2 linked regions of the Duganella zoogloeoides genome follow. The main gene of each other region encodes a partner of the protein of the gene in region 2 in a complex. Links are inferred from orthologs where the notes say so. Each region holds a gene or a part of one and is shown on either strand. Other genes may lie near its edges. The genes, in order: groL and metK.

Region 1 (17,021 bases), 4.7 Mb from region 2 along the record:
GCCGAGAACCGCCAGTTCGTCGATGCCATCGTGGCGCGCATGAGCGACCCGGCCGAGGCGCGCGACGACCTGCGCACCATCATGCATGAGCTCAAGCACGCGGTGATCGCCCAGGGCCAGGAAAACCATCCGACGCCCGCCAAGCTCGAGCAAATCCGCGCCATCCTGCGCCAGGCCACGGCCGACATCACGGCGCTGGCATGACCGCGCCTGGCTTATTGATCCCCGCGCCTGGTTCGGCACTGACCCCGGCGCGCGAGCGCCTGGTGCTGTGGCTGCTGGCGCTCACGCAATTCACCGTGATCATGGATTTCATGGTCATGATGCCGCTCGCGCCGCAGCTGATGACTGCGTTTTCGATCACACCCGCCGCCGTCTCGGGGGCGGTGTCGGCATATGCCTGGTGCGCCGGCTTGTCCGGCCTGCTGGCGGTCATGTATATCGACCGCTTCGACCGCAAGCAGCTGCTGCTGTGGATGTTTGCGCTGTTTACCTTGTCCAACCTGGCGTGCGCGCTGGCGCCCACGTTCGAGGTGCTGATCGCCTCGCGCGCGTTCGCGGGCGTGACCGGTGGCGTGCTGGGCGCCATCATCATGGCCATCATCGGCGACCTGATTCCGGCCGACCGGCGCGGCGCCGCCACCGGCGTGGTGATGACCTCGTTCAGCATGGCGGCCGTGGCCGGCGTGCCCACCGGCGTGATGCTGGCCGCGCACTTCGGCTGGGCTTCGCCGTTTTATCTGCTGGTGGTGCTGTCGGTGCTGGTCTGGCTGCTGGCCGCGCGCGCGTTGCCAGCGATCGATGGTCACCTGGGCCACCCGGTGCCGCTCAAGGCGGTGCTGCCGAACCTGGTTGCGCTGTACCGGGTGCCCAATCACCTGAGAGCCTTCCTGCTGTCGTTCATGAACATGGCCACGGGCATGCTGGTGATTCCGTTTATTTCACCGGTTATGGTCAGCAATCTCGGCATCGCGCCGGCGGAGGTGACGTATGTGTATCTGGCCGGCGGCGTGGCCACGCTGTTTACCGCGCGTCGCATCGGCCGCTGGTCGGACCGGGTGGGGGCGCACAAGGTGTACCGCTACATGGCGCTGGCGTCGGCGGTGCCGATGCTGTTCGTCACCCATATGCCGGCCATGCCGCTGGTGGCGGTGATCCTGTTCTTTCCGTTCTTCATGACGGCGGTGTCGGGCCGGACGATCCCGTTGCAGGCCTTGATGACCACGGTGCCGGAACCGTCGCGTCGCGGCGGTTTTCTGTCGGCCAATTCGGCAATCCAGTCGATCGGCAGCGGCACCGGCGCGCTGCTGGGCGGCATGACGCTGCACACGGACGCGGCCGGGCACATCGTCGGCTACGGCCTCAATGGCTGGCTGGCGGCGGGATTGACCGTGGTGTCGATATTGTGGGTAGGCAAGGTGCGGCGCGCGTCAGAGCTTGCAGTCATTGGATCCCCACCTGCGTGCAGCGGGCAGCTTCGCTGAATACGGCGCTACAACGTAGCGCAGACCAGCTGGCTTTTATTCTGACGCCGCTACAGTGTCTGGCGTCAGATAACGAATGATACGCGCCGGATTACCGGCCACCACCGCATGTGGTGGCACGGAACGCGTCACGACCGCGCCGGCGCCTACCAGCGCGCCAGCACCAATAATCAATCCCGGCAAGATGGTGGCGCCCCCTCCGATCGATGCACCTTCTTCGATCACAGTCTGTGGGAATCCCTGTTCCGGATACTGCTTGGAACGCGGATACATATCATTGGTGAATGTTACGTTGGGGCCAATGAATGCGCGGTCGCCCACCCGTAAGCCATCCCACAGATAATTGCCGCATTTGACCGTCACTTGATCGCCCACCACGACATCGTTTTCGATGAAACAATGGGCGTTGATATTGCAGGCCGCGCCAATGCGGGCGCCCTTCAAAATGACCGTGAATTGCCAAACCTGGGTGTCGGCACCGATGTAGGACGATTGGACGTCGGCCAACGCATGGATGCGTGTCATACCGCAGTGCCGATCTCGGCCAGCGCAGCGCGCACTGCTGCCACCACTTCGGCAGCGTCGTCGAGTGTCATGACCGGTGACACTGGCAGACTCAACACTTCGCGGTGGATCGCTTCGGCCAGCGGGAAGTCGCCTTCGCTAAAGCCCAGTTCGGCGTATGCAGGTTGCAGGTGCGGCGCTACAGGGTAGTGGACGATGGTGCCGATCTTGCGCTCGGCCAGCAGTTGCGCCAGGCGGTCGCGTTGTGCATGGCGCACCACGTACAGGTGCCAGACCGGCTCGGCCCATTCCGGTACCACAGGCAGCGTCAGGCCCGGCAAGCCGGCCAGGTGTTCCTGGTAGTACGCGGCGATGGCGCGGCGCTGGACGTTGCCGTCGTTTAGGTGTGGCAGCTTGACATCAAGTAGCGCGGCTTGCAGCTCGTCCAGGCGCGAATTATAGCCAGGCACTTCGTTGTAGTACTTGACCTTGGAACCATAGTTGCGGAAAGTGCGGATGCGTTCGGCCAGCGCATCGTCATTGGTGGTGACGGCACCGCCGTCACCCAGTGCGCCCAGGTTTTTGCCCGGGTAAAAGCTGAAGGCTGCTGCATCGCCCAACTGGCCGACCACGCTGCCGTTGACGCGCGCGCCGTGGGCCTGGGCTGCGTCTTCGATCAGTTTCAGGTTATGGCGGGCAGCGATCTCGCGCAGCGGCGTCATATCGGCCGGCTGGCCGTACAGGTGCACGGCCAGGATGGCGCGGGTGCGCGGCGTGATGGCTGCTTCGACCAGCGCCGGGTCCAGGTTGTAGGTGGCTTCTACCGGCTCCACCGGTACCGGTCGCGCGCCGCAATGGCTGACCGCCAGCCAGGTGGCGATGAAGGTGTTGCTCGGGACGATGACTTCATCGCCAGGGCCGATGCCATATCCCTTGAGGATCAGGAAGATCGCGTCCAGGCCGTTGGCCACGCCGATCCCGTGCTTGCTGTCGCAATAGGCGGCAAAGTTTTTTTCAAAAGCGGCGGTTTCGCTGCCTAGTACATACCAGCCGGAATTAAGCACGCGCTTGAAAGCTGCTTCGAGTTCGGCGGCGTGGGCCAGATTGATTGCTTTAAGATCGAGAAAGGGAACGCTCATGATAATTGTCTGATTACTTCTGTGGTTGACGGGTTGCCGCGACGAATTCGTCGTAGTCGTGATAATAATCTTTGGGATCGTACAGGGTCGAAGCCATCACCAGGCAGACGCCGCCGGACGAGAAATTTTCCACTTCGCGCCACATCATGCCGGGTACGTAAAGCCCATAGTAGGAGCGGTTCAGCGAGAACTTTTTGCGGCGCGTACCGTCGTCGACAATCACGTCGAAGCTGCCCGACATGGCGACAAACAGCTGCTGCAGTTCGATATGACCATGGCCGGCTCGCGAGGACCCGCCCGGCACGTCATACAGGTAATAGACACGCTTGAGATCGAATGGCACATGGATACCACTCTCGATCACGGAAAGATTTCCGCGCGGATCACTATGCTTAGGCAGTTCGATGATGCGGCATTGGTCAATATGGGACATAAAATTCTTTCAAAATAACGGGCTAGCATGTTTGAGCGTAGTGGCGCGGTCATGACAGCGCTTGTCTCAAATGGGCTATCTGGCCCGGCGCGGCGACCCTGCTCACTGTGGGAGACGTCACATGAGTGTAATGGCGAAGCGGCAACAATCAATGCGTCTGACCAGCGACGCATACCAGGCACGCAGCATTGCTATGTTAATCTTTAATAATGACAGATTAAGTACTCCACTGCAAGTGTGCTACTGCGCGGAGGCTCCGGCTGCGCACCTGCGTGGCATCTGGGCAATCAGCTGATTAATAGTCGGCGCCACCAGGATAGTCCATCGATGTCGGTGAGCAGGTGATGGCGCTTTGCCAGTGTGCCTGCGTGGGGATGAGGGTGCAAGCGTGCATGGTATGACGCATCAGCCATCAACGCTGGTGCGTTTTTCCGGGTGCTTTTCACGGCGCCAGCGCGCCAGGCTGATCACTTCATCGTTGGTGGCGTCTTCCACCAGGATCTCGTCGTCATTGGCCGAGACCAGGAAACTTTCCCACCGCAGCGCCGCATCGGCGCTGTTTTCTACAAAGCTGAACTGGTAATAAGTTTTGCCGTTGAGCTTGCGTGGCGCCGGATCGTATTCGATCAGCGCGCCGTGCACTTTCCCGTTCGAGGTTTTCTCCAGCATGGTGGACCAGGCGCGCAACTCCGGCAACGCCAGCAGGGCGGCCGAAGCCTGGTCCTTGGTGCGCGTGACCTTGGGTTCCGCCGGCGCGGCCGGTTCGACCGCAGCCGTTGGCCGCGGCGCGGGCTTGGCGGCCGGCGGCGTTGCTGGTGGCGCGGGCAAAGGCTTGATCGGCGCGGGTTGCGCAGGGACGGCGGGAGCAGGCTCCGGTGTCGAATTGCTAACGTACACGCCGACGCCGATCAGGACGGCGATGACAGCACCGGCGGTGAGCAGCAGGCGGGGCGGGAGAGACGGAGAAGCCATAATGAATAGACAAAACTATTTTATAGACGGACATACTAAACCAAAGGCAACCATCGGGCAACGTTTGCGGCTGGGCAAGCCGACAGGGTAACGCATAAGCCTATACAATTTTGGTATTACTCCTGTCTGATATTTCATTGGCGGCATGACTGTCGATTCCGTAACATCTTGGCAGCATAGAAAAGGATTTCATAGTGGACAAGACCATACTCGGCGTTGACTGGGGTACCAGCAACCGGCGCGCCTATCTGATCGATCAACAAGCCAACTGCCTGGCCGAGTACGAGGATGACCAGGGCATGCTGGCCGTGGGCGGGCGCGAGCGCTTCGGCGCCTCGCTCGACGGCCTGCGCGCCGCCATGGGCATCGACGCCGCCGTCCCGGTCATCATGTCGGGCATGGTCGGCAGCGCCTCGGGCTGGCAGGAAGTGAACTACCTCGACGCCTCGGTGCCGCTGACCGAATTGCCGGCGCACCTGGCGCAAGTGAATGACGCTCCGTGGTCGGCCAACTGCCACATCGTGCCCGGCTACGCGTACCGTCGCGGCCCGTCGGCCGACGTCATGCGCGGCGAGGAAACCCAGCTGCTCGGCGCCGTGGTGCTGGGCCAGCGCGACGGCTGGCTGGTGCTGCCGGGAACCCACAGCAAGTGGGTGCTGCTCAAGGACGGCGTGATCCAGTCGCTGTCCACGTACATGACCGGCGAACTGTTCGCCATGCTGTCCAAGGGCGGCACGCTGTCGTCCATGATGGGCGGCGATACCAGCGACGCCACCGGCTTCGCCGCCGGCCTTGACCAGGCTGGCGTGGGCGAACCGCTCTCGAACACCCTGTTCCGCGTGCGCGCCGGCGTGGTGTCGCGCAGCGCCCCGGTCGAGCAGGCCGCCGCGTTTGTCAGCGGCTTGCTGATCGGCGCCGAATTCGCCGCCGCCGCCCGCAGCCTGCCGGCCGGCGGCACCATCACTGTCATCGGCTCGCCGGCGCTGGCCAAGCGCTACGCCGTAGCCGCCCAGCACTTTGGCCTGCAATGCCAGGTGCTCGATCCACATCGCGTGTATTGCACTGCGATTTCCCAATTCATCAAGGGCTGAACATGACTATTTCCCATCCAACCACGCCACTGGTCGCCATCCTGCGCGGTCTGCAACCTGCCGAGGCGGTCGATGTCGCCAAGGTGCTGTACAACGCCGGCTTCCGCGCGCTGGAAGTGCCGCTGAACCGCCCGGGTGCGCTCGAATGCATCGCCGCCATCGTCAAGCTGAACCTGCCGGATACCCTGGTCGGCGGCGGTACCATGCTCAGCGTGGCGCACGTGGAAGCCGTGTACGAAGCGGGCGGCCGCCTGCTGGTCTCGCCCAACTGCAACCCGGCCGCGATCCGTCGCGCCGCCGAGCTGGGCATGTACTGCGCACCTGGCGTGGCCACCCCGACCGAAGCGTTTGCCGCACTGGACGCCGGCGCCCATGCATTGAAGCTGTTCCCGGCCGAGATGGTCGGTCACGGCGGCCTGAAAGCCATGCTGAGCGTGGTGCCGGCCGGCACGCCTATGTGGCCGGTGGGCGGCGTCACGCCCGAGACCATGGCCGGCTGGAAGAAAGCCGGCGCCACCGGTTTCGGCATCGGCGGCGCGCTGTTCACGCCGGGCGTATCGCTGGAAGAACTGGGCGAACGCGCGGCGGCGTTCGTGGGCGCCTGGCGCGCACTGGCTGCCTGATCTAAAAAAATAAAGGAGACAAAAACGATGAGTAAGCACGACGTGCAATGCCTGTGGGACCTGGGTGCGCAACTGGGCGAAGGCCCGCTGTGGGTGGCTGAAGAACAGCGCCTGTATTTCGTTGACCTGAAAAGCAAGACGCTGCACGCGTTCGATACCGAGACCGGCCAGCGCCACGCCTGGGAAATGCCGGACTACGTCTGCTGGCTCATCGCGCGCGCCGACGGCGACGGCTTCATGGCCGGCCTGCGCCACGGCATCGCCCGCGTGTGGCTCGAACCGGAATTGCGCATCGAATACATCGCCCATCCGTTTGCCCCGGGCAGCGACCTGCGCCTGAACGACGCCAAAGTCGATCACCAGGGCCGCATCTGGGCCGGCTCCATGCACAACACCGACTACGCGCAGGCGGTCGGCGCGCTGTTCCTGCTCGACAAGGACCTGTCGCTGACGGTGGCCGATGCCGGCTACCACATCTGCAACGGCCCCACCTTCAGCCGTGACGGCGCCACCATGTTCCACACCGACAGCTTCGAAGGCCGCATCTACGCCTACCCGCTGGCGGCCGACGCCACCCTGGGCGAGCCGCGCGTGTGGCGCCAGTTCGCCGAAGGCGAAGGTTCGCCCGACGGCATGACGGTCGACAGCGAAGGCTGCGTGTGGGTAGCGCAGTGGGGCGGCGGCCGTGTATGCCGCTATTCGCCCGACGGCGACCTGCTCGAGACGATCCGCGTGCCCGTCCGCAATCCCGCGTCGTGCACGTTCGGCGGCCCGGACTTCAAAACGCTGTTCATCACCACCGCCAGTGAAGACAACACGCCCGAGCAACTGAAAGAATTCCCGCTCACGGGCGGCCTGTTCGCGGTGCGCGTGGATGTTGCCGGCATTCCGGCGGCACGCTTCGGCTAAGGTTATCTGACGCGCCGCCGCTGCGGCGGCGCGTTCTTCCATGACTCGTTTGTTGTGCCGCGCAAGGCGGCAGGGGGAGGTGCGCACTGGTGGTTGGCAGTTCCGTTTCATCCAAAACAAAAAAGACACTGGAGATCACATGAATTTCAAGAAAATGCTTGCCGCGTTCTGCGGCATGGCGCTGACCTTGGCCGCCTCGACGGCCTCGGCACAAAGTTTCGCCAACGGCGCCGACGTGGGCTGGGTCAGCCAGCAGGAATCCGCCGGCTATGCGTTCTACAACAGCAGCGGCGTCAAGACCGACCCGTTCGTGCTGCTGAAAAATCTGAATATCAACGCCATCCGCCTGCGCGTGTGGGTCAAGCCCGGCTGGAACGACGGCGCCGATGTGCTGTACAAGGCCAAGCGCGCCGCAGCGCAAGGTCAGCGCATCATGATCGACTTCCACTACAGCGACAGCTGGGCCGACCCCGGCCAGCAAACCAAGCCGTCCGCGTGGGCCAACCATACCCTGGCGCAGCTGAACAACGACGTGTACAGCCACACCCAGGGCACACTCAACTACCTGAAATCGAACGGCATCAACGTCGAGTGGGTGCAGGTCGGTAACGAGATCAACAGCGGCATGTTGTGGCCGGAAGGGAAGACCACCAGCTTCGCCAACCTGGCCGGCCTGATCAACAGCGGCTACAACGCCACCAAGGCCGTGTACCCGAACGCCAAGGTGATCCTGCACCTGGCCAACGGCTACGACAACGCGGTGTTCCGCTGGTTCTTCGATGGCGTCAAAGGCGCGGGCGCCAAGTGGGACGTGATCGGCATGTCGCATTATCCACCGCCAGCGGACTGGACCAACTACAACAACCGCATCTCGATCAACATGAAGGACATGGTGGCGCGCTACGCCAAGCCGGTGATGGTGACCGAGGTGGGCATGGACTGGACGCAAGCTGCAACGTCCAAGGCCATGGTGGCCGACCTGCTGACCAAGACCAAGGCGCTGGGCTCCAACGGCCTGGGCGTGTTCTATTGGGAGCCACAGGCATACCCGAGCTGGCAGGGCTATACGTTTGGGGCACTGGACGGCAGCGGCAAGTTTACCATCGCGCTCGATCCCTTCTGAGCGTAATTGCAGGTTGGCGGGAATCAGGGGAGAATGCGTCGTTTGAACCTCCGAGACGCATGATGAAAAAAAATCCTCCCCGCTACCTGCACCTGGCACCGGCAGACGAATTGCCGGTACTCGAAGCGCTCGATCACTTCAAGGCTGTGCTGGTGGTCGATGTGGACGTGCTGGAAACGGTACGCTGGGACATCAGCCGCTGGCTGGTCGAGTCAGGCTGCAAATACGCCATGGTGTGGGGCAAGGACGCCGAGCAGTGGCAAGAGTCGATCGACGACGCCCACCTGGAAGCAACCAACTACGAAGACGTGGACGAAGCCGACCTGGTGATCACCACGTCGCACGAGGACGACGACCTCTCCGAAGTCTTCTGGTTCGCCCAGCACCGCGCCAGCCACCCCGCGCACGAGCTGCACGACACCCTGATCGTGCATATCGCCGATGCGCCGCGTCGCGAGGAAATCGAGGACCAGTTCCACGACGCTTGATTGCAAACGTGAAAAAGCCCGCGCAGGCCAAAAGCTTGCGCGGGCTTTTTTGTTGGCAAGCCAGGCTCCACAGAGCCTGACCGGCCGGCACATTACATCATGCCGTCCATACCACCCATACCGCCCATGCCACCCATGCCACCCATGCCGCCAGCTGCTTTGTCGTCAGCCGATTCAGCGATCATGCAGTCGGTGGTCAGCATCAGGCCGGCGATCGAGGCTGCGTTTTGCAGTGCCGAACGGGTAACTTTTGCTGGATCCAGAACACCCATTTCGACCATGTCGCCGTAGGTGCCGTTGGCGGCGTTGTAGCCGTAGTTGCCGGTGCCGGCCAGAACCGCTGCCACGACGACCGACGCTTCTTCGCCGGCGTTTTGCACGATCATGCGCAGCGGCTCTTCCATCGCGCGCAGCACGATCTTGATACCTGCGTCCTGGTCAGGATTGTCGCCCTTCAGGCCAGCAACTTGAGCGCGGGCGCGCAGCAGGGCAACGCCGCCGCCAGCCACAATGCCTTCTTCCACGGCAGCGCGGGTAGCGTGCAGTGCATCTTCAACGCGGGCTTTCTTTTCTTTCATTTCGACTTCGGTGGCAGCGCCAACCTTGATCACGGCAACACCGCCGGCCAGCTTGGCCACGCGCTCTTGCAGCTTTTCACGGTCGTAGTCCGAGGTCGCTTCTTCGATCTGCACGCGGATTTGCTTGACGCGGCCTTCGATTGCAGCGGCTTGACCGGCACCGTCGATGACGATGGTGTTTTCCTTGCCGACTTCGATACGCTTGGCCTGGCCCAGCTCTTCCAGGGTGATCTTTTCCAGGGTCAGGCCGACTTCTTCAGCAACAACCTGGCCGCCGGTCAGGATGGCGATGTCTTCCAGCATGGCTTTACGACGGTCGCCGAAGCCTGGGGCTTTCACGGCAACGGTTTTCAGGATGCCGCGGATGTTGTTCACCACCAGGGTGGCCAGCGCTTCGCCTTCGATGTCTTCGGCGATGATCAGCAGTGGACGGCCGGCTTTGGCAACTTGTTCCAGTACGGGCAGCAGGTCACGGATGTTCGAGATTTTCTTGTCGCACAGCAGCACGAACGGGCTTTCCAGGGCAGCAACCTGCTTTTCCTGGTTGTTGATGAAGTATGGCGACAGGTAGCCGCGGTCGAACTGCATACCTTCAACGATGTCGAGCTCGTCGTTCAGCGACTTGCCGTCTTCCACGGTGATCACGCCTTCCTTGCCGACTTTTTCCATCGCTTCAGCGATGCGTTCGCCGATCGACGAATCCGAGTTGGCCGAGATCGCGCCAACCTGGGCGATTTCCTTGGTGGTGGTGGTAGGCTTGGCGATTTTTTTCAGTTCTTCGACGGTCGCTGCAACGGCCTTGTCGATACCGCGCTTCAGATCCATCGGGTTCATGCCGGCGGCAACGAACTTCATGCCTTCGCGCACGATTGCCTGGGCCAGCACGGTGGCGGTGGTGGTGCCGTCGCCGGCGTTGTCGCTGGTGCGGGAAGCAACTTCCTTGACCATTTGCGCGCCCATGTTCTGCAGCTTGTCTTTCAGTTCGACTTCTTTGGCGACCGATACGCCGTCCTTGGTGACGGTTGGGGCACCGAACGAGCGCTCCAGGACCACGTTGCGGCCTTTCGGGCCCAGGGTGACTTTGACGGCGTTGGCCAGAATGTTGACGCCTTCTACCATTTTGGCGCGCGCTGCGTCGCCGAAGATAACTTCTTTAGCTGCCATGTTTATTACTCCTGTGAGGTGTTAAGTTGGAAATCGTGGACCAGTGATTGCAATGAATGCAATTACTTGGTGACGATCGCCATGATGTCTTCTTCGCGCATGACCATCAGTTCCTGGCCGTCGATCTTGACGGTCTGGCCGGCGTATTTGCCGAACAGGACGCGGTCGCCTACTTTGACATCCAGAGGACGGACTTTGCCGTCTTCCAGGATCTTGCCATTGCCAACGGCGAGGACTTCGCCTTGATCCGGTTTTTCAGCAGCCGCATCAGGGATGATCAGGCCGGATGCAGTCTTGGTTTCCTGGTCGAGACGTTTGACGATAACGCGATCGTTCAAAGGGCGAAGGTTCATACAAAACTCCTTAATTAACAATGGTACAGTTGGTTGCTGTTTCAATCACATTGCAGGGATCGCCACAGCGCAAAGTTGGACAAGAGACTTTGTTAGCACTCTCTCGTAACGAGTGCCAATTATAGGGACGACATCCCTGTATTTCAAGGCACAAGATTTGTGAAAGCGCAAAAAAGCAGCGATGTGATGTCTGAGTGGCAACAGAATTCGGCGATATCGAGAAAAGTCTCGGCGTTGCCGAGACTATGACGACGGCTGCAAGGCGATCACGGCCATGCCCGCCAGGGCCAGGCCGGCGCCGGCCATGTCGTACCGGGTCAGCGCCACGCCGTCCACCAGGCGCAGCCACAGCAGTGCGACGGCGATGTAGGCGCCGCCGTAAGCGGCGTAGGTGCGCGCCGCGCCGGTGGGATGCAAGGTCAGCAGCCAGGCAAACAGGGCCAGCGACAGGGCCGCCGGCAACAGCAGCCATGGCGACTTGTCCTGCCGCAGGACCAGCCAGGGCAGGTAGCAGCCGACGATTTCGGCGATGGCGGTGATGAAGAAGAGGGCGGCAAGTTTGATGAAATCCATGCCGTCATGATACCGGGTGGGCGCAGTAGCGGGGCGTATAAAAAAAGCCGGCAATCACGCCGGCTTCGGTTACCACGATTGCATCACCACTCGGCGACGCTGCCATCCTTGTGGCGCCAGACCGGGTTGCGCCAGTCGCCGGCGTTCTTGCTGGCGGCGATCACGCGTTCTTCGTCCACTTCCACGCCCAGGCCAGGCTTGCGCAGCGGCGCGCAATAGCCGTCGACGATCTTGAAGTCTTCCTTGTTGATCACGTAGTCGAGCAGCTCGCCGCCCTTGTTGTAGTGGATGCCCATGCTTTGCTCTTGCAGCACGGCGTTGTACGACACGAAGTCCACCGCCAGGCACGAAGCCAGGGCAACCGGACCGAGCGGGCAGTGCGGCGCCAGCGTGATGTCGTAGGCTTCGGCCATCGAGGCGATTTTCAGGCACTCGGTGATGCCGCCGGCGTGCGACAAATCTGGCTGCACGATCGACAGGCCGCCGGCCGCGAACACGTTCTTGAACTCGAAGCGCGAATACATGCGCTCGCCGGCTGCCAGCGGGATCGAGGTCATCTCGGCCAGGCGCGGGTAGTATTCGGCTTGCTCGGCCAGGACCGGCTCTTCCACGAACAGCGGACGGAACTGCTCCAGTTCGCGCAGCAGGGTCTTGGCCATCGGCGCGGCCACGCGGCCGTGGAAGTCCAGGCCGAATTCGATGGTGTTGCCGAACGCTTCGCGGATTTCCGCCACGCGCTTGACCGCTTCATCGACCGCTGCCGACGTATCGAGCAGGCCCAGTTCTTCGGTGCCGTTCATCTTGAAGGTGTCGAAGCCGCCTTCTTTCAGTTTGGCGATCTGTTCGATGATGTCGGCAGGACGGTCGCCGCCCACCCAGCTGTACATCTTCATGCGGTCGCGCACCAGGCCGCCCAGCAGTTCGTACACGGGCTGGCCCAGGACCTTGCCCTTGATGTCCCACAGCGCCTGGTCGATACCGGCGATCGCGCTCATCAGGATGGCGCCGCCACGGTAGAAGCCGGCGCGGTACATGGTTTGCCACAGGTCGTTGATGCGCGACGGGTCCTGGCCGATCAAATACGGCTCCATTTCCTGGACGGCCGTTTCCACGGTGCGGGCGCGGCCTTCGATGACCGGTTCGCCCCAGCCGACTACGCCTTCATCGGTTTCGATTTTCAGCAGCATCCAGCGCGGTGGAACACGGTAGGTCGTCAGTTTGGTGATTTTCATAGGGGTGAGGAATGAGAGTAAGTTCAATGAACAGCACACAGTCTAAAACGGCGCCCCGCTATGGAAATATGATTAATTCGCCACAAACCATATCATTATCGAATACCAGAAATAAACAAGTCAGCTATCTGATATCAAGATAGCTGATAGTGATTTTTTTATATCTGTCGGACGCCGGCCGCGCTTACACTCAGCGTCATGATAGACATCTCCACGCCTGCCATCGCCGCCGTCGCTGCGGACGCCATCCTGCTGCAGCGCGGCGGCCGCACCGGCGGTGTCCTGCGCTGGGACGCAGCCGGCAACTGCTGGCGCTGGTCCGATCCGCTGACCGGCCTGTTGTACAACTGGCCGTCTGCTGGCGCTGCTACCCGGTCCACACCGCCTGCCATGACCGCTACGGCCGCAACGGCGGGCAGCTTGCGCTTGTCCGAAAGCGCCTGCGCGCTGGCCGCCTGCGCCTCCGGGCGCCTGCTGCTGGGGCAGGGCAAGCGGCTGGGTATGGTCGAGTTGCCGGCGGCCGGCAGTGTCGCCAGGACGCTACAGTCGCAAGTGTTGTTGACGGTGGACGCGGCCGAGCCGCGCACGGCGATCAGCGACGGCTGCACCGACCGCGCCGGCAATTTTGTGTTCGGCACCGCCAATACCGCCAGCGATCAGCGCCCGATCGGCAGCTTTTACCAGTACTCGCAACGTCACGGCCTGCGCCGGCTGGCGCTGCCAGTGGTGGTGCGCGCGACCGGCATCGCCTTCAGCGCCGACGGCGCCCGCATGTTGTTCGCCGACGGCAACCGCATCCTGCACTGTACGTATGATGCCGACCGTGCCAGGGTTGGCAATGCCACCACGTTTGCCGAGTCGGATGTGGCCGTGGGCGCGGCCGTGATCGACAGCGCCGACTGCCTGTGGAGCATCCAGGGCGCCGAACTGGTGCGGTACGACGCCGGCGGCGCCGTGCTCTGCCGTATTGCGCTCGAAGGCGCTGCACCGGTCGCGCTGGCCTTTGGGGGCGAAGGCCTGGCGCACTTGCTGTTGTTGGGTCACGACGGCGCCTTGTACGGTTTGCCGTCCGGCTTGCTCGATAGCGCCACCGCTGGCATCGCCGACACGCTGTTCGACGACATGGCGCCCGCAGTACAGGCCGTCGGCTAGCAAGCGCGGGACGAGGAGGAAACGGGCGGGTGCGCGCGCCCGCAGAATGCGGCTTCGCCACGCTAGTCGCGCGTGCTCTACCTTTCGGGCGGTATAATAATCGCCAATATGACCGATTCCCGCTCCGACCGCTTTGTCCGCTCCCACCTGAAGACCCGCCACCTGGTATTGCTGGTGGAACTCGGCCGTCACGGTTCCATCGCGCACGCGGCGCAAGCCGCCAATCTGACTCAACCCGGTGCGTCCAAGTTGCTGGGCGAGCTTGAACACGCCCTCGGCGTGCAACTGTTCGAACGCCTGTCGCGCGGCGTGGCGCCCACCTGGTATGGCAAGGTGCTGATCCGCCGCGCTGGCGCGGCGCTGGCCGAGATGGACGCGGCGCACCAGGAAGTGATGGAACTGCTGTCGGGCCTGCGCGGACGCGTCGGCATCGGCTCGGTGCTGGCGCCAGCCACCTCGCTGGTGCCCAAGGCCATCAACCTGCTCAAGTCGCGCCATGCGCGCGTGCACGTGTCGGTCAAGATGTCCACCAGCAAAGTGCTGGTGGAGCGGCTACGCAGCGGTGAGCTCGATCTGGTAGTCGGCCGCATCCTCGACACCGCTGCCGCCGACGAACTGCATTTCGAACCACTCACCGACGAGCCGCACCTCTTGATCGCACGCAGCGACCATCCGCTGGCCGGCCGTACCGATTTGCAGCTCGAAGAACTGGTGCGGCAATGCTGGATACTGCCGCCGGCCGGCAGCATCCTGCGCGACCGCCTGACGGCCCTGTTCCTGTCGCACGGCCTCGAGCAGCCCGCCGAAACCGTCGAGACGCAAGACTTGCCGGTGGTGGCCAGCCTGCTGATGAACAGCGACATGATCGTCGCACTGCCGGCCGAGGCGGTGCAGGCCTACCTGCAGACCGGGCTGATGGCGATCCTGCCGTTCGACCTGGGCGTGAGCATGGATTCGTTCGGCATTGTGACGCGCAAGCGACACCAGCTCTCCCCGGGCGCCGACGCCATGCTGCTGGCGCTGCGCGACACCGCCACCACCATGTATCCCCACTACAGCAAGCCGTAAATAGCAAAGCTGACAAACTGTTTACGCTTTTTGTATGTCTGATATACGAACTTGATATGGGCCAACGTCAATAAGCTATTGGCCTCCCAACTTCGGTTTCGATAGCATCCCGTCTTATCCGTCCGATGTGGTTCAAAGATCAGAGACGGAACTACACAGACACTGGAGATGCACATAATGAAACACAAGAAAATGAGCCTGCTGATCGCGACCCTGTTCAGCACCCCGTTGATGGCGCAACAAGCGTTCGCGCAAGAAGCACAAGCAGAGCCAGTAGCACAGGCAGCAACTCCCGCAGCGCCGGTCGCCGGCGAAATCCAGCAAGTGAACGTGACCGGCATCCGTGCATCGGTGCGTAACGCGCTGGCCGTCAAGGAAGCTTCCAACAGCATGGTGGAAGTGATCGCGTCGGAAGACATCGGCAAACTGCCGGACACCACCATCGCCGAATCGCTGGCACGCCTGCCAGGTTTGTCGTCGGGCCTCGATCGCGGCAATGCTTCGCAGATCGTCGCGCGCGGCATGGGTCCACGCTTCATCGGCGCAACCCTGAATGGCCGCGAGCTGGCATCGTCGGAACCGGATCGCGCAGTGCGCTTCGAGCAGTTCCCGTCGGAGTCGATCAGCGGCGCCACCGTCTACAAGACCCAGAACGCCGAACTGGTCGAAGGCGGCATTGCTACCTCGATCGATCTGCAAACCGTGTCGCCGCTGAAGTACAACGGCCGCCAGCTGAACTTCAAGGCCGATGTCCTGCACTACAACATTGCCAAGGACATCGCCGGCGCCGACAAGAACAAGCCACGCGTGGGCGGTATCTGGGTTGACCAGTTCCTCAACAAAACGCTGGGTGCAGCCGTAGCGTTCAGCTACCAGGACCAGCCATCGGTGCAGAAGAACGTGCGCCACTGGGGTTTCAACGAAAACAATTCCGTCGACATGAACGGCGACGGCAAGGTCGACAAGACTCCGTGGGGCTTCCAGGACGACGTGCGCCGCGGCAGCAACAAGCGCAGCAGCGTGCTGGGCAAGATCGAGTACAAGCCGAACAGCGATGTCCTGATCACCGCCGACACCTATTATGCGCAAACCAAGATCGACGAAGCGCAGATGCAGCACTGGACCGGCGACCTGGGCAACTGGGATGGCGGCAACTCCGGCAACTTCAGCAACCTCGACATCCGTAACGGCTATGTGGCCGGCGGCACCGTCAACTGGAACCGCGTCATCAACAACGATGCCCACTGGATCCAGGACGCCAGCGTGGCCGCCAGCGGCCTGAACGCCAAGGTCAATCTCGGCGAGTGGAAAGTCGAAACCGACCTGTCGACTTCGCACGCGCTGCGCAGCAGCCAGTGGCGCGATCTGCGTCAAAATTCGCTGAGCTCGATTCCAGTGTCGGTCAACTGGTCGTTCACCGGCAACGAGCGTCAGCAGTACAGCTTTGGCGGCATCGACACCGGCAACCCGGCCAATTTCGAAGCGCCGACCCTGTACGTCGATACCGACGGTCACGTGAAGGATCTGCTGAACGCCGCGTCGGTCACCGCCGCGCGTCCGATCGAAAACAGCATCGTCAGCCGCATCAAGGTCGGCGTGCGCGCGACCGACCGCGAGAAGAGCTACCGCCAGACCACCTGGCAGCTGGCCCAGCAGAACGCGATTCCTGCCTCGGCCTACGAGACGGTCAACGTGGCCGGCTTCCCGTCGTACTTCGTGCTCAAGGACTTCTACGGCACCATCGGCAACGCCTTCGGTCCTGATGCCTTCAATCCGAACGGCAAGGTCGGTACTGCCGACCAGGTTCGCAACGACCAGCTCGCTGGCTGGCGCGTCAAGGAACGCAGCACCTCGGCCTTCGTCCAGGGCGACCTTGATGGTGAAGCCTTCGGCAAAACCTACCGCGGCAACGTGGGCGTGCGCCTGGTGCACACCAAGACCGACAGCTATGGCATGGGTTCCATCAACGGTTCCACCCCGTCTGCAGTCGAGCAAGGCACGTCGTACACCGAGATCCTGCCGAGCCTGAACCTGATCTTCAACCTCGACGAAGCGCAGGAACACCAGGTGCGTTTCGGCCTGGCCCGCGCCATGTCGCGTCCGCCACTGGATGAACTGCGCGCTTCGCGCAACCT
Region 2 (9,818 bases):
TCACGAAAATGTCGCCGTGTTCGGCAGCGCAATCCATGGTCACCACGCGGTAGCCTTCCATCGCAGCCTGCAGCGCGCAGATCGGATCGATCTCGGTCACCCATACTTGCGCCGACAGCGCGCGCATGGCCTGGGCCGAGCCCTTGCCCACGTCGCCGTAACCGGCGATGACGGCCACTTTACCGGCGATCATGACGTCGGTCGCGCGCTTGATGCCATCGACCAGCGATTCGCGGCAGCCGTACAGGTTGTCAAACTTCGACTTGGTGACGGAGTCGTTGACGTTAATCGCCGGGAAGGCCAGCTTGCCGTCCTTGTGCATCTGGTACAGGCGGTGCACGCCGGTGGTGGTTTCTTCGGTCACGCCCAGGATGTGCGGCAGGCGCTTGGAGTACCAGGTCGGATCGATCGCCAGCTTGGCCTTGATGGCGTTGAACAGGCAGATTTCTTCTTCCGAGGTTGGGTTGCCAACCACCGAGATGTCCTGCTCGGCGCGCGCGCCGATGTGCAGCAGCAGGGTGGCGTCGCCGCCGTCATCGAGAATCATGTTCGAGTACACGGCATTGCCGGCAGCGTCCGCTGGCCACTCGAAGATGCGGTGGGTGTAATCCCAGTATTCGTCCAGGGTTTCGCCCTTGACGGCAAACACCGGGGTGCCGGCGGCAGCGATGGCGGCAGCGGCGTGGTCCTGGGTCGAGTAGATGTTGCACGAAGCCCAACGCACGGTGGCGCCCAGCGCTTCCAGCGTCTGGATCAGCACGGCGGTCTGGATGGTCATGTGCAGCGAACCGGTGATGCGCGCGCCTTTCAAAGGCTGGGCTGCGGCGAATTCGTCGCGGATGGCCATCAGGCCCGGCATTTCGGTTTCAGCGATCTTGATTTCCTTGTCGCCCCACGGGGACAGGGAAATATCGGCGACCAGGTAGTCTTGCAGAGGTTTGAGTACGGCGTTCATCACGCCCTCCTTTCAGTTAGAAAAAAGTAACGTGAGCGCGGTTGCAGATTCCGAGCCTGGCGAAAAGGATTCGTCGCAGCGCTCCTCGGAAGGGGCATTCTAGCATCGTTGCGCGCCGGTGACGACGTGCAACGTGCTAAAACATGCAGGGCAGCATCACCACCCTGGCAGAAACGACAAGCTTATTTCAGGCCGGCCGCATCGCGCAGGATCGCCGCCTTGTCGGTGTGCTCCCACGTGAATTCCGGCTCTTCACGGCCGAAGTGGCCGTACGCGGCGGTCTTGGCGTAGATCGGACGCAGCAGGTCCAGCATCTGCACGATGCCTTTCGGACGCAGGTCGAAGTGCTCCATCACCAGCTTGGCGATTTGCTCGTCAGGGATCACGCCCGTGCCTTCGGTGTACACGGTGATGTTGATCGGACGGGCCACGCCGATCGCGTACGACACCTGCACCTGGCACTGGCGCGCCAGGCCGGCAGCGACCACGTTCTTGGCCACGTAGCGGGCGGCATACGCTGCCGAACGGTCAACTTTGGTCGGATCTTTACCGGAGAATGCGCCGCCGCCGTGCGGGCTGGCGCCGCCGTAGGTGTCGACGATGATCTTGCGGCCGGTCAGGCCGCAATCGCCTTGCGGACCGCCGATGACGAAGCGGCCGGTCGGGTTGACCAGGTACTTGGTGTCGGTCAGCCATTCGCGTGGCAGCACCTGCTTGATGATCTCTTCGATCACCGCTTCTTCGATCTGTTTATGCTGCATTTCCGGCGCGTGCTGGGTGGACAGCACCACGGTGTCCACGGCCACCGGGCGGCCATTGACGTAACGCAGCGTCACTTGCGACTTGGCGTCCGGGCGCAGCCATGGCAGGCGGCCGTCCTTGCGCAGCTGCGACTGGCGCTCGACCAGGCGGTGAGCGTAGTGGATCGCCGCTGGCATCAGTTCCGGGGTTTCGTCGCAGGCGTAGCCGAACATCAGGCCCTGGTCGCCGGCGCCCTGGTCGAGGTCGATACCTGCGCCTTCGTCCACGCCCTGGGCGATGTCCGGCGACTGCTTGTCGTAGGCGACCAGCACGGCGCAACCACGGTAGTCGATACCGAAGTCGGTATTGTCGTAACCGATGCGCTTGATGGTTTCGCGGGCAACTTGAATATAATCCACATTGGCGTGGGTGGTGATTTCACCCGCGAGCACCACCAGGCCGGTGTTGCACAGGGTCTCGGCGGCAACGCGCGCTTTCGGATCCTGGGTCAGGATGGCGTCCAGGATCGCATCGGAGATCTGGTCCGCAACTTTGTCGGGGTGGCCTTCCGAGACAGATTCGGAAGTGAAGAGGTAATCATTAGACATCGCAACTCCTGGAAATGGCGGTAAAAATGGTTGTCGCGCACCAACGGGGGTTGCGACGCTTTAGCGATATTTATATCCCGCATCGCAAGTTGTCATTAACTCAGCGGTTCCTACTAACGTGTTATTTTACGCTTTTTTAAAAAAACTTGCTTCTCGTCCAGTGACCAGGCAAGCATAAACACAGGCACACAACACTTTCATGCTCGTACCCATTTTTCGTTTCCTTTCCGTATTTCCCTTGTCCTTCCTGCATGCCGCCGGCAGCGCGCTGGGATGGGTGGTGTACCTGGCATCCCCGTCGTACCGGCGCCGCATGCGCGACAACATGGCCCAGGCCGGCTACTCGCAACACCTGTCGGCCGCCATTGCCGAGGCTGGCAAAAGCATCATCGAATTGCCCTTCATCTGGTGTGCTGCACCAGAGCGCGTGTCGCGCCACGCCACGCTGGAAAACTGGCAACTGGTACAGACCGAGCTCGACGCCGGGCGCGGCATCGTGTTCCTCACGCCCCACCTGGGCTGCTTTGAAATCGTGGCCCAGGAAATCGCCCTGCGCACCGAGCTGATGGTGATGTACCGCCCGCCGAAAAAAGAGGCCTTGAAGCCGCTGATCGAAGGCGCGCGCGCGCAAGAACCTGCTGCTGGCGCCGGCCAATATGAGCGGCGTGCGCATGCTGGCCAAATTCCTCAAAAAAGGCCAGCCGATCGGCCTGCTGCCCGACCAGGTGCCGCAAGAAGGCGAAGGCGTATGGGCCACCTTCTTCGGCCGCGACGCCTACAGCATGACCCTGCCCGCCAAGCTGGCGCAGATGGGCAACGCCACCGTGATCGTCACGTATGCCGAGCGCCTGCCGGGCGGAAAGGGCTACGTGATCCACTTCGTGCCGTTTACCGAATCGCTGGCCGGCGACACCGCCAGCCAGGCGCAGGCGATCAACACCGCGATGGAGCACCTGATCGCGCGTAATCCCACCCAGTACTACTGGAGCTACAACCGCTACAAGGTACCCCACGGCATCGATGCGCCACAGACTGGAGAAGCAGCATGAAGTTAGTACTCGGATTGATGTGGCTGCTGCACTGGCTGCCCTTGCCCGTGCTGGGCCGCTTTGGCAAGTTCACCGGCAGCCTGCTGTTTATCTTGCTGCGCGCGCGGCGCGAGATCACGCTGACCAACTTGCGCCTGTGCATGCCGGAGCTGACCGAGGCCGAGCGGGTAACGCTGGCGCGCCAGCACTTCCAGGCCTATGCACGCAGCATCTGGGAGCGCGGCATCCTGTGGTGGGCGTCGGAAGCGCGCCTGAACCGCCTGATCACCGTGGAGCCGGGCCCGGTGCCGGTGGCGGAGATGACGGCCAAGCCGACTATTTTGCTGTGCCCGCATTTCGTGTGCCTGGACGTGGCCGGCGCGTCGATCGCGATGGTGGCCAGCGCGTCATCGATGTACGTGACGCAAAAGAACGCTGCGTTCGACCAGGTGCTGCGCGCCGGCCGGGCCCGCTTCAAGCCGGTGAAACTGTTCACGCGCCAGGACGGCATCAAGCCGATCCTGCGCGCGCTGCGCGACAAGCTGCCGTACTTCATGCTGCCGGACATGGACTTCGGCGAGAAAGACGCCGAGTTCGTACCGTTCTTCGGCATCGACGCGGCCACCCTGACCGCCACCGCGCGCATCGCCGCCACCACCGGCGCCCAGGTGATGCCGGTGATCGCCACGTTCCTGCCGAATTACCAGGGCTGGCGTGTCAAATTTTACCCGGTGTGGGACAATTACCCCGGCCCCGACATGGTGGCCGCCACCCGCCGCATGAACGAGTTCATCGAGGAGCGCGTGCGCGAAGCACCGGCCGAATATTTCTGGACGCACAAGCGCTTCAAGACCCGCCCGAATGGCGAACCATCGTTGTATCCACGTCGTAAATAAACTATGAAACTCAAATTCACCAAAATGCACGGCGCCGGCAACGACTTCGTGGTCATCGACGGCATCAACCAGCACATCGACTTCACCCCGGCGCAGTGGCAGTTGCTGGGCGACCGCCGCTTCGGCGTGGGCGCCGACCAGATCCTGCTGGTGGAAAAGCCGACGCAACCCGGTTGCGATTTCCGCTACCGCATCTTCAACGCCGACGGCGGCGAAGTGGAGCAATGCGGCAACGGCTCGCGCGCCTTCGTCAAATTCGTGGCGGAAAAAGGCCTGACCGACCAGCGCAGCATCACGGTGGAAACCAAGGCCGGCATCATCGCGCCGCGCCTCGAACTCGATGGCAGCATCACCGTGAACATGGGCGCACCCGTGCTGGAGCCGGCCAGGGTGCCGTTCGACGCCGAGGGCTTGCAGGGCGAAGCCCAGGCGCAGGATACGCTGTGGCCGCTGCTGCTGGAACTGGGCGGCGCGCGCGAAACCGTGCTCATTTCGGCGGTCTCGATGGGCAACCCGCACGCGGTGCAAATCGTCGATGACGTCGAGACGGCGCCGGTGGAACTGACCGGCCCGCTGATCGAGCACCATGTGCGTTTTCCGAACCGCGTCAATGCCGGCTTCATGCAGGTGCTCGACCGCCAGCATGTCAAACTGCGCGTGTTCGAGCGCGGCGTGGGCGAAACGCTCGCTTGCGGCACCGGCGCCTGCGCGGCCGCGGTGGCCGGTATCCGCCGTGGCGTGCTCGACAGCCCGGTACGGGTCGATGCGCGCGGCGGGCAGCTGTCGATCAGCTGGGCTGGCGAGGGTGAGCCGGTGCTGTTGACGGGGCCGGCGGTGACGGTGTTCGAGGGCGAGATCGAGATTTAACTAGCCAGGCTGCCAGCGCTGCGCATGCCTTATGAGCTTCAAGCCGTTGAACCTCCAGCAGGTGGGTTTCAAGTTGGCGGTTTCAAGTCGATGGTCTTCAAGCCGGCCGGTTTCAAGCCGTCGAAGGTTCGGCCGCCAGCGCCGGCAAGCAGGTCTTGAGGCGGTACAAGCGCTGGCGGTAATTCCCTTCCAGGCAGCCATCAAACCGGTCGAACTGCGCCACCACCTGGTCCAGCAGCTGCCGGTCCTGCGCCGTGCGCAGCGCAATCAGGCGGCGCTTGCTGCGCCCATAACTGGCGCGGATATCGACCACCAGGCAATGGCCGTGATCGGCCGTTTTCACATCAAGTAACAACGCCTCGGCCCGGTTCAAACCGAAGGCGCGCGCCAGTGTGAGGCGCGCTGCCAGCAGCGGCTGGCGCATGGCCAGCGTGTGCAATGCTGCCGGCGCCAGGGCCAGCAGTGCCTGGCCCCACGCGTCCGCATGCGGCGCCAGGGCGATGCGCTCCAGCTGCCGCTGTGCCTGCTCGCAACCCTGGGCCGCCGCTTTCTGCAGCCAGTACATCGCGCGCACGTCGCCATCGGCTGCGTGGCGGCGGTGACGCCACGCATAGAGGCCGCACTCGCGCTGCGCGTTTCGATGGCCCAGCTCGGCTGCACGCTCCAGGCAGACCTGCGCTTCGGCCACGCTGCGCTGCGAAAACTCCGGCTTCATGTAGATGCGCGAGAGCGCAAACCAGGCATCGGAATCGCCCTGTTCGCCGGCCAGCGTGAGCCAGCGGATCGCGCGCTTGAAGTTGACGGTGGCGATGCCATCAAGCTGCCGGCTGCCATCGCGCTGCAGGCGCGCAAACCACAAGCCGAGCGATAGTTGCGCCGCGCGCTCGCCCGCCTGCGCGGCCCGTTCGCGGTTTTCTGCGGACGGTTCTTGCGGCACTGCGGCGAGCACGCGACGATGCAGCGGCACCAGCCCATCCCAGGCAGACCCGTCGGGTAGCACGTCAAAGCGCGCCTTGCGTGGCAAGGCCTCCTGCATGTCGATGTAATTCGGCGGCGCCAGTTGCGCCAGCACCAGTCCCGCCTGCTCGACCCCGGCCGCAAAAGCGCGCTCGTACCACGGCAACACCTCGTCCACGCAGTGCCGCGCATGCTCGAACGGCACGTGGCTGCCGATCAGCATCCACGCTTCGGCCTGCTGCTGGCGGGCCGCGCGGTTAAGCCAGTGCAGCGCGGTGGACATGTTGCGCGGCAGGCTGGCGCCGCCGAACAGGTACAGCTTGCCCAGGGCCAGCTGGCAAGCGGGATCGCCGGCGCGCGCGCCACGGATGACGCCTAGTTCAGCTCGATTGACCATCGTGATTGACCATCGTTTAGGCGGGGAAAGATTGATCAGGAACAGAAGGTTGGGAAGTGCGGAGTTGTCGTCCAGTGTAGCGTGCGATCCACGCCACATCCTAGGAAAACCGCGCCACGGCTTGATCTCTCACAAATCGAGCACCCCGCCCGCGCTTGTAGGCTAGAGCTGTTTTAGTGCCCGATTGAAAGGAGTTAGCGTAACCCCTTGCAAAGAAAGCGTGACCTGGCGGGCGCACACCCGCGTTTCAAAAAAACCACAAGCAGCTGTCGTTGCGGGGCTTTCAACCAAGACTGGCCTCCTCAATCGACCACTCCCGCGCAATTATCCCGGCAAGCCTTTAAGGTTCCGAACCAAGGACCTACCAGTACCGATACAGCGGCGGACGCTTGTTCGATCTACTTAAAAAAGGAACCTATCAATGAAAAAATCTCTCGTGGCCCTGGCACTTACCGGCACGCTCGCTGGCGCCTCATGCGGCGTGCATGCGCAATCGTCGGTGTCCATTTACGGCACGCTCGATGCCGGCATTGCCAATCGCAGCGGCCCCAACACGCCCACCGTGGTGGGCAAGCGCGACAACAATAAGCTGGGTTTTCGCGGCGTCGAAGACCTGGGCAGCGGCCTGAAGGCCCTGTTCCAGCTCGAGATCCGCTACGAGCCCGATACCGGCACCATCGAAAGCAACTCCCGGCCGCTGTTCCAGGGCCAGTCGCGGGTGGGCCTGCAAGGAGACTTCGGCACGGTGCGTCTCGGCCGCGGCCTGACTGCCTTCCAGGAAACCAGCACCGGGTACGAACCCTGGAGCGGCATGCCTGCCGTGGCCGGTTACCAGACCGACCTGCAAGTGGCCGGCTACACCAGCGACCCGCTCAGCCCGGCCGGCAACTCGCTCAACCGCTTCTCCAACGCCGTGTTCTACAACACGCCGCTGATCGCCGGCATCTTCCAGCTCAACGTCACGGTGGCGTCCAAGGAAGCCAACAACAACCCGGCCATTATCGGCCGGGGCACCGCGCTGGCGCCGCAATTCCCGGCCAACAGCCAGGCGGCCGTGGTGCCATACTCGGTCAGCGCCACGGCCACACAAGGCAAGTTTTCCGCCTACGCCGCCTACGAGCGCAACGCGGTGGACACCACGCTGTGGTCGGTGGGCGGCTGGTTCAAGCCGATCGAGCCGCTCAAGCTGATGGCCACGTACCAGAAGCAGGACCAGGAAGAAAGCGTGCTCATCAATCCTGAAACCAAGGGCTGGGTGCTGGGCGCCAACTACGTGCTCGGTGCGGGGCTGATCCGGGCCGGCTATGGCCAGAAACGTCCGGACAACCAGTTCAATGATCCGGGCATCGCCAAAACGCGCCAGTACTCGATCGGTTACGACTACAACCTGTCGCCGCGTACGTACCTGTATGCGGATGCCACGCGCAAGAAAGCGGTCACCGCGTTCAACTTCGTCAGCGTCGGCATCCACCACAACTTCTGACGGCTGCACGGGCAAGCACGGACAAGGGCAACCTTGTCCGTCTTTTTTGCCCGGGTCGGGTAGAATGGTCGGCTAGTTCCCACCCCGATTTCGATAGAGCAGCCATGACCGTCCCACTGGATTCCACACTAGTCGCGCAGTACCTCACCGAGCATCCGAATTTCTTCGTCGAACACGCCGATTTGCTCGGTGAAATCAAGCTCGCCAGCCCCATGATGGGCCGCACCGTCTCGCTGCAGGAACGGCAAATGGAAGTGATGCGCGAGAAATACAAGACGCTGGAACTGCGCATGAGCAACCTGATGCGCCTGGCGTCGGAAAACGAAGCCATCGCCAACAAGTTCCACCGCTGGACCAAGGTGCTGCTGGAAGCGGAAGATGTGGGTTCCATGCCACACTCGGTGGTCAGCGGCCTGAAATCCGCGTTCGACGTGCCGCAAGTGACCGTTCGCCTGTGGAATACCGCGCCCGACTACGCCGACGAATGGTTCACCAAGGGCGTGACCGAAGATGTGCGCATCTTCGCCAACAGCCTGCTGTCCCCTTACTGCGGCAGCAACAAGGATTTTGAAGCCGTACGCTGGCTCGATGACTCGGCCAGCGTGGTTTCCACCGTGATCATCCCGCTGCGCAAGACCGGCGACAAGCAGGCTTTCGGTCTGCTGGTGATGGGTTCGGCCGATGCCAACCGCTTCACCTCGCTGATGGCTACCGACTTCCTGGTCCACATGGGCGAAACCAGCAGCACCGCCCTGGCCTGGCTGCTGGCCTGACCATGGCGGGCGCGCGCGCCGTGGGGACAGCGCAGGTACAGGCCGCCGAGACTGCCGGTCCGACGGCAAACCCCGCGCCTGCCGCGCCCGGCGCACCTGCTGCGGCGCCTGCCGCTGCCCCAGCAGCAGACTGCGACCGGATCGCCGACTACCTGGCGCACCTGCGCCACGGCCGGCAATTATCGGCCAACACCACCGCCGCCTACGGCCGCGACCTGGTCGAACTGCGCACGCTGGCCGAGGGCCGCGACTGGACCGATATCGATCATTTCCTGGTTCGCCGCCTGACGTCGAAGCTGCATGCGCGCGAACTCGATCCGCGTTCGATTGCCCGCAAGCTCTCGAGCTGGCGCGGCTTTTTCGACTGGCTCGGTACCCAGACCACCCTCGCCGCCAACCCGGTGCAAGGCGTGCGCGCCCCCAAGCGCGCCAAGACTTTGCCACGGGCGCTGTCGGTGGACGACGCCGTCCAGCTGGTGGCGCCGTCCCCTATGCAGCTGCGCGCTGCCGGCAGCGATGGCAAGGGCGGCGCAGAACCGGCCGAACTCTGCAACCGCGCCATGTTCGAGTTGCTGTATTCCAGCGGCTTGCGGGTATCGGAAATGGCCGGCCTCGACATCACGCCTGGCAAGGATGCGCTCGGCTGGGTAGTGCTGGAAAACCGTGAAGTAATCGTGACCGGCAAGGGCAACAAGCGCCGCGTGGTGCCGGTGGGCAGCGCGGCAATGACCGCACTGGCGGCCTGGCTGGCGGTGCGCCCCGCTCCCGCCGACGGCAGTGCCGCCTTGTTTTTAAGCACGCGCGGCACCCGCGTATCGCCACGCGTGATCCAGCAGCGCTTGCAGGCGCACGGCGTGGCCAGCGGCGCACCGGTGCACGTGCACCCGCACATGTTGCGCCACTCGTTCGCCTCGCACGTGCTGCAATCGTCGGGCGACCTGCGGGCGGTGCAGGACATGCTGGGGCATGCCAGCATCAGTTCCACCCAGGTATACACGGCGCTCGACTTCCAGCACCTGGCCGAGGTGTACGACAAAGCGCATCCGCGCGCCAAGATCAAATAAGCTGCTCGACGTACTGACGCGCCTCAATCGGACGAAACATGGTTCCGAT

What was found.
Region 1: the proteins of metK (region 2) and groL are in contact, whole or in part, in a cryo-EM structure (PDB 8P4O), measured with the Escherichia coli proteins. The link is inferred for Duganella zoogloeoides from one-to-one orthologs.

Annotation. Positions count from the first base shown.
Region 1 is NZ_CP140152.1:967,039-984,059, forward strand. The notes cover bases 8,184-11,031. They hold groL (chaperonin GroEL), read right to left. Parts: upstream 10,509-11,031; coding sequence 8,859-10,508; downstream 8,184-8,858. Other genes in these bases: SR858_RS04235 (glycoside hydrolase family 53 protein), read left to right, coding at 8,184-8,278; SR858_RS04240 (DUF7684 family protein), read left to right, coding at 8,338-8,766; groES (co-chaperone GroES), read right to left, coding at 10,571-10,861. In the rest of the region: SR858_RS04190 (PadR family transcriptional regulator), read left to right, coding at 1-204; SR858_RS04195 (MFS transporter), read left to right, coding at 201-1,484; SR858_RS04200 (acyltransferase), read right to left, coding at 1,521-2,009; SR858_RS04205 (DegT/DnrJ/EryC1/StrS family aminotransferase), read right to left, coding at 2,006-3,127; SR858_RS04210 (sugar 3,4-ketoisomerase), read right to left, coding at 3,141-3,560; SR858_RS04215 (hypothetical protein), read right to left, coding at 3,966-4,532; SR858_RS04220 (2-dehydro-3-deoxygalactonokinase), read left to right, coding at 4,727-5,623; SR858_RS04225 (2-dehydro-3-deoxy-6-phosphogalactonate aldolase), read left to right, coding at 5,626-6,246; SR858_RS04230 (SMP-30/gluconolactonase/LRE family protein), read left to right, coding at 6,274-7,155; more of SR858_RS04235, read left to right, coding at 7,295-8,183; SR858_RS04255 (YnfA family protein), read right to left, coding at 11,105-11,434; dgoD (galactonate dehydratase), read right to left, coding at 11,518-12,666; SR858_RS04265 (SMP-30/gluconolactonase/LRE family protein), read left to right, coding at 12,865-13,818; SR858_RS04270 (LysR substrate-binding domain-containing protein), read left to right, coding at 13,927-14,886; SR858_RS04275 (TonB-dependent receptor), read left to right, coding at 15,064-17,021.
Region 2 is NZ_CP140152.1:5,669,111-5,678,928, forward strand. Bases 222-3,076 are described here. They hold metK (methionine adenosyltransferase), read right to left. Parts: upstream 2,305-3,076; coding sequence 1,138-2,304; downstream 222-1,137. Other genes in these bases: ahcY (adenosylhomocysteinase), read right to left, coding at 222-955. Outside these bases: more of ahcY, read right to left, coding at 1-221; SR858_RS24885 (LpxL/LpxP family acyltransferase), read left to right, coding at 3,350-4,228; dapF (diaminopimelate epimerase), read left to right, coding at 4,232-5,095; SR858_RS24895 (tetratricopeptide repeat protein), read right to left, coding at 5,208-6,449; SR858_RS24900 (porin), read left to right, coding at 6,871-7,932; SR858_RS24905 (DUF484 family protein), read left to right, coding at 8,037-8,705; SR858_RS24910 (tyrosine recombinase XerC), read left to right, coding at 8,708-9,769. UniProt on the Escherichia coli protein: Catalyzes the formation of S-adenosylmethionine (AdoMet) from methionine and ATP.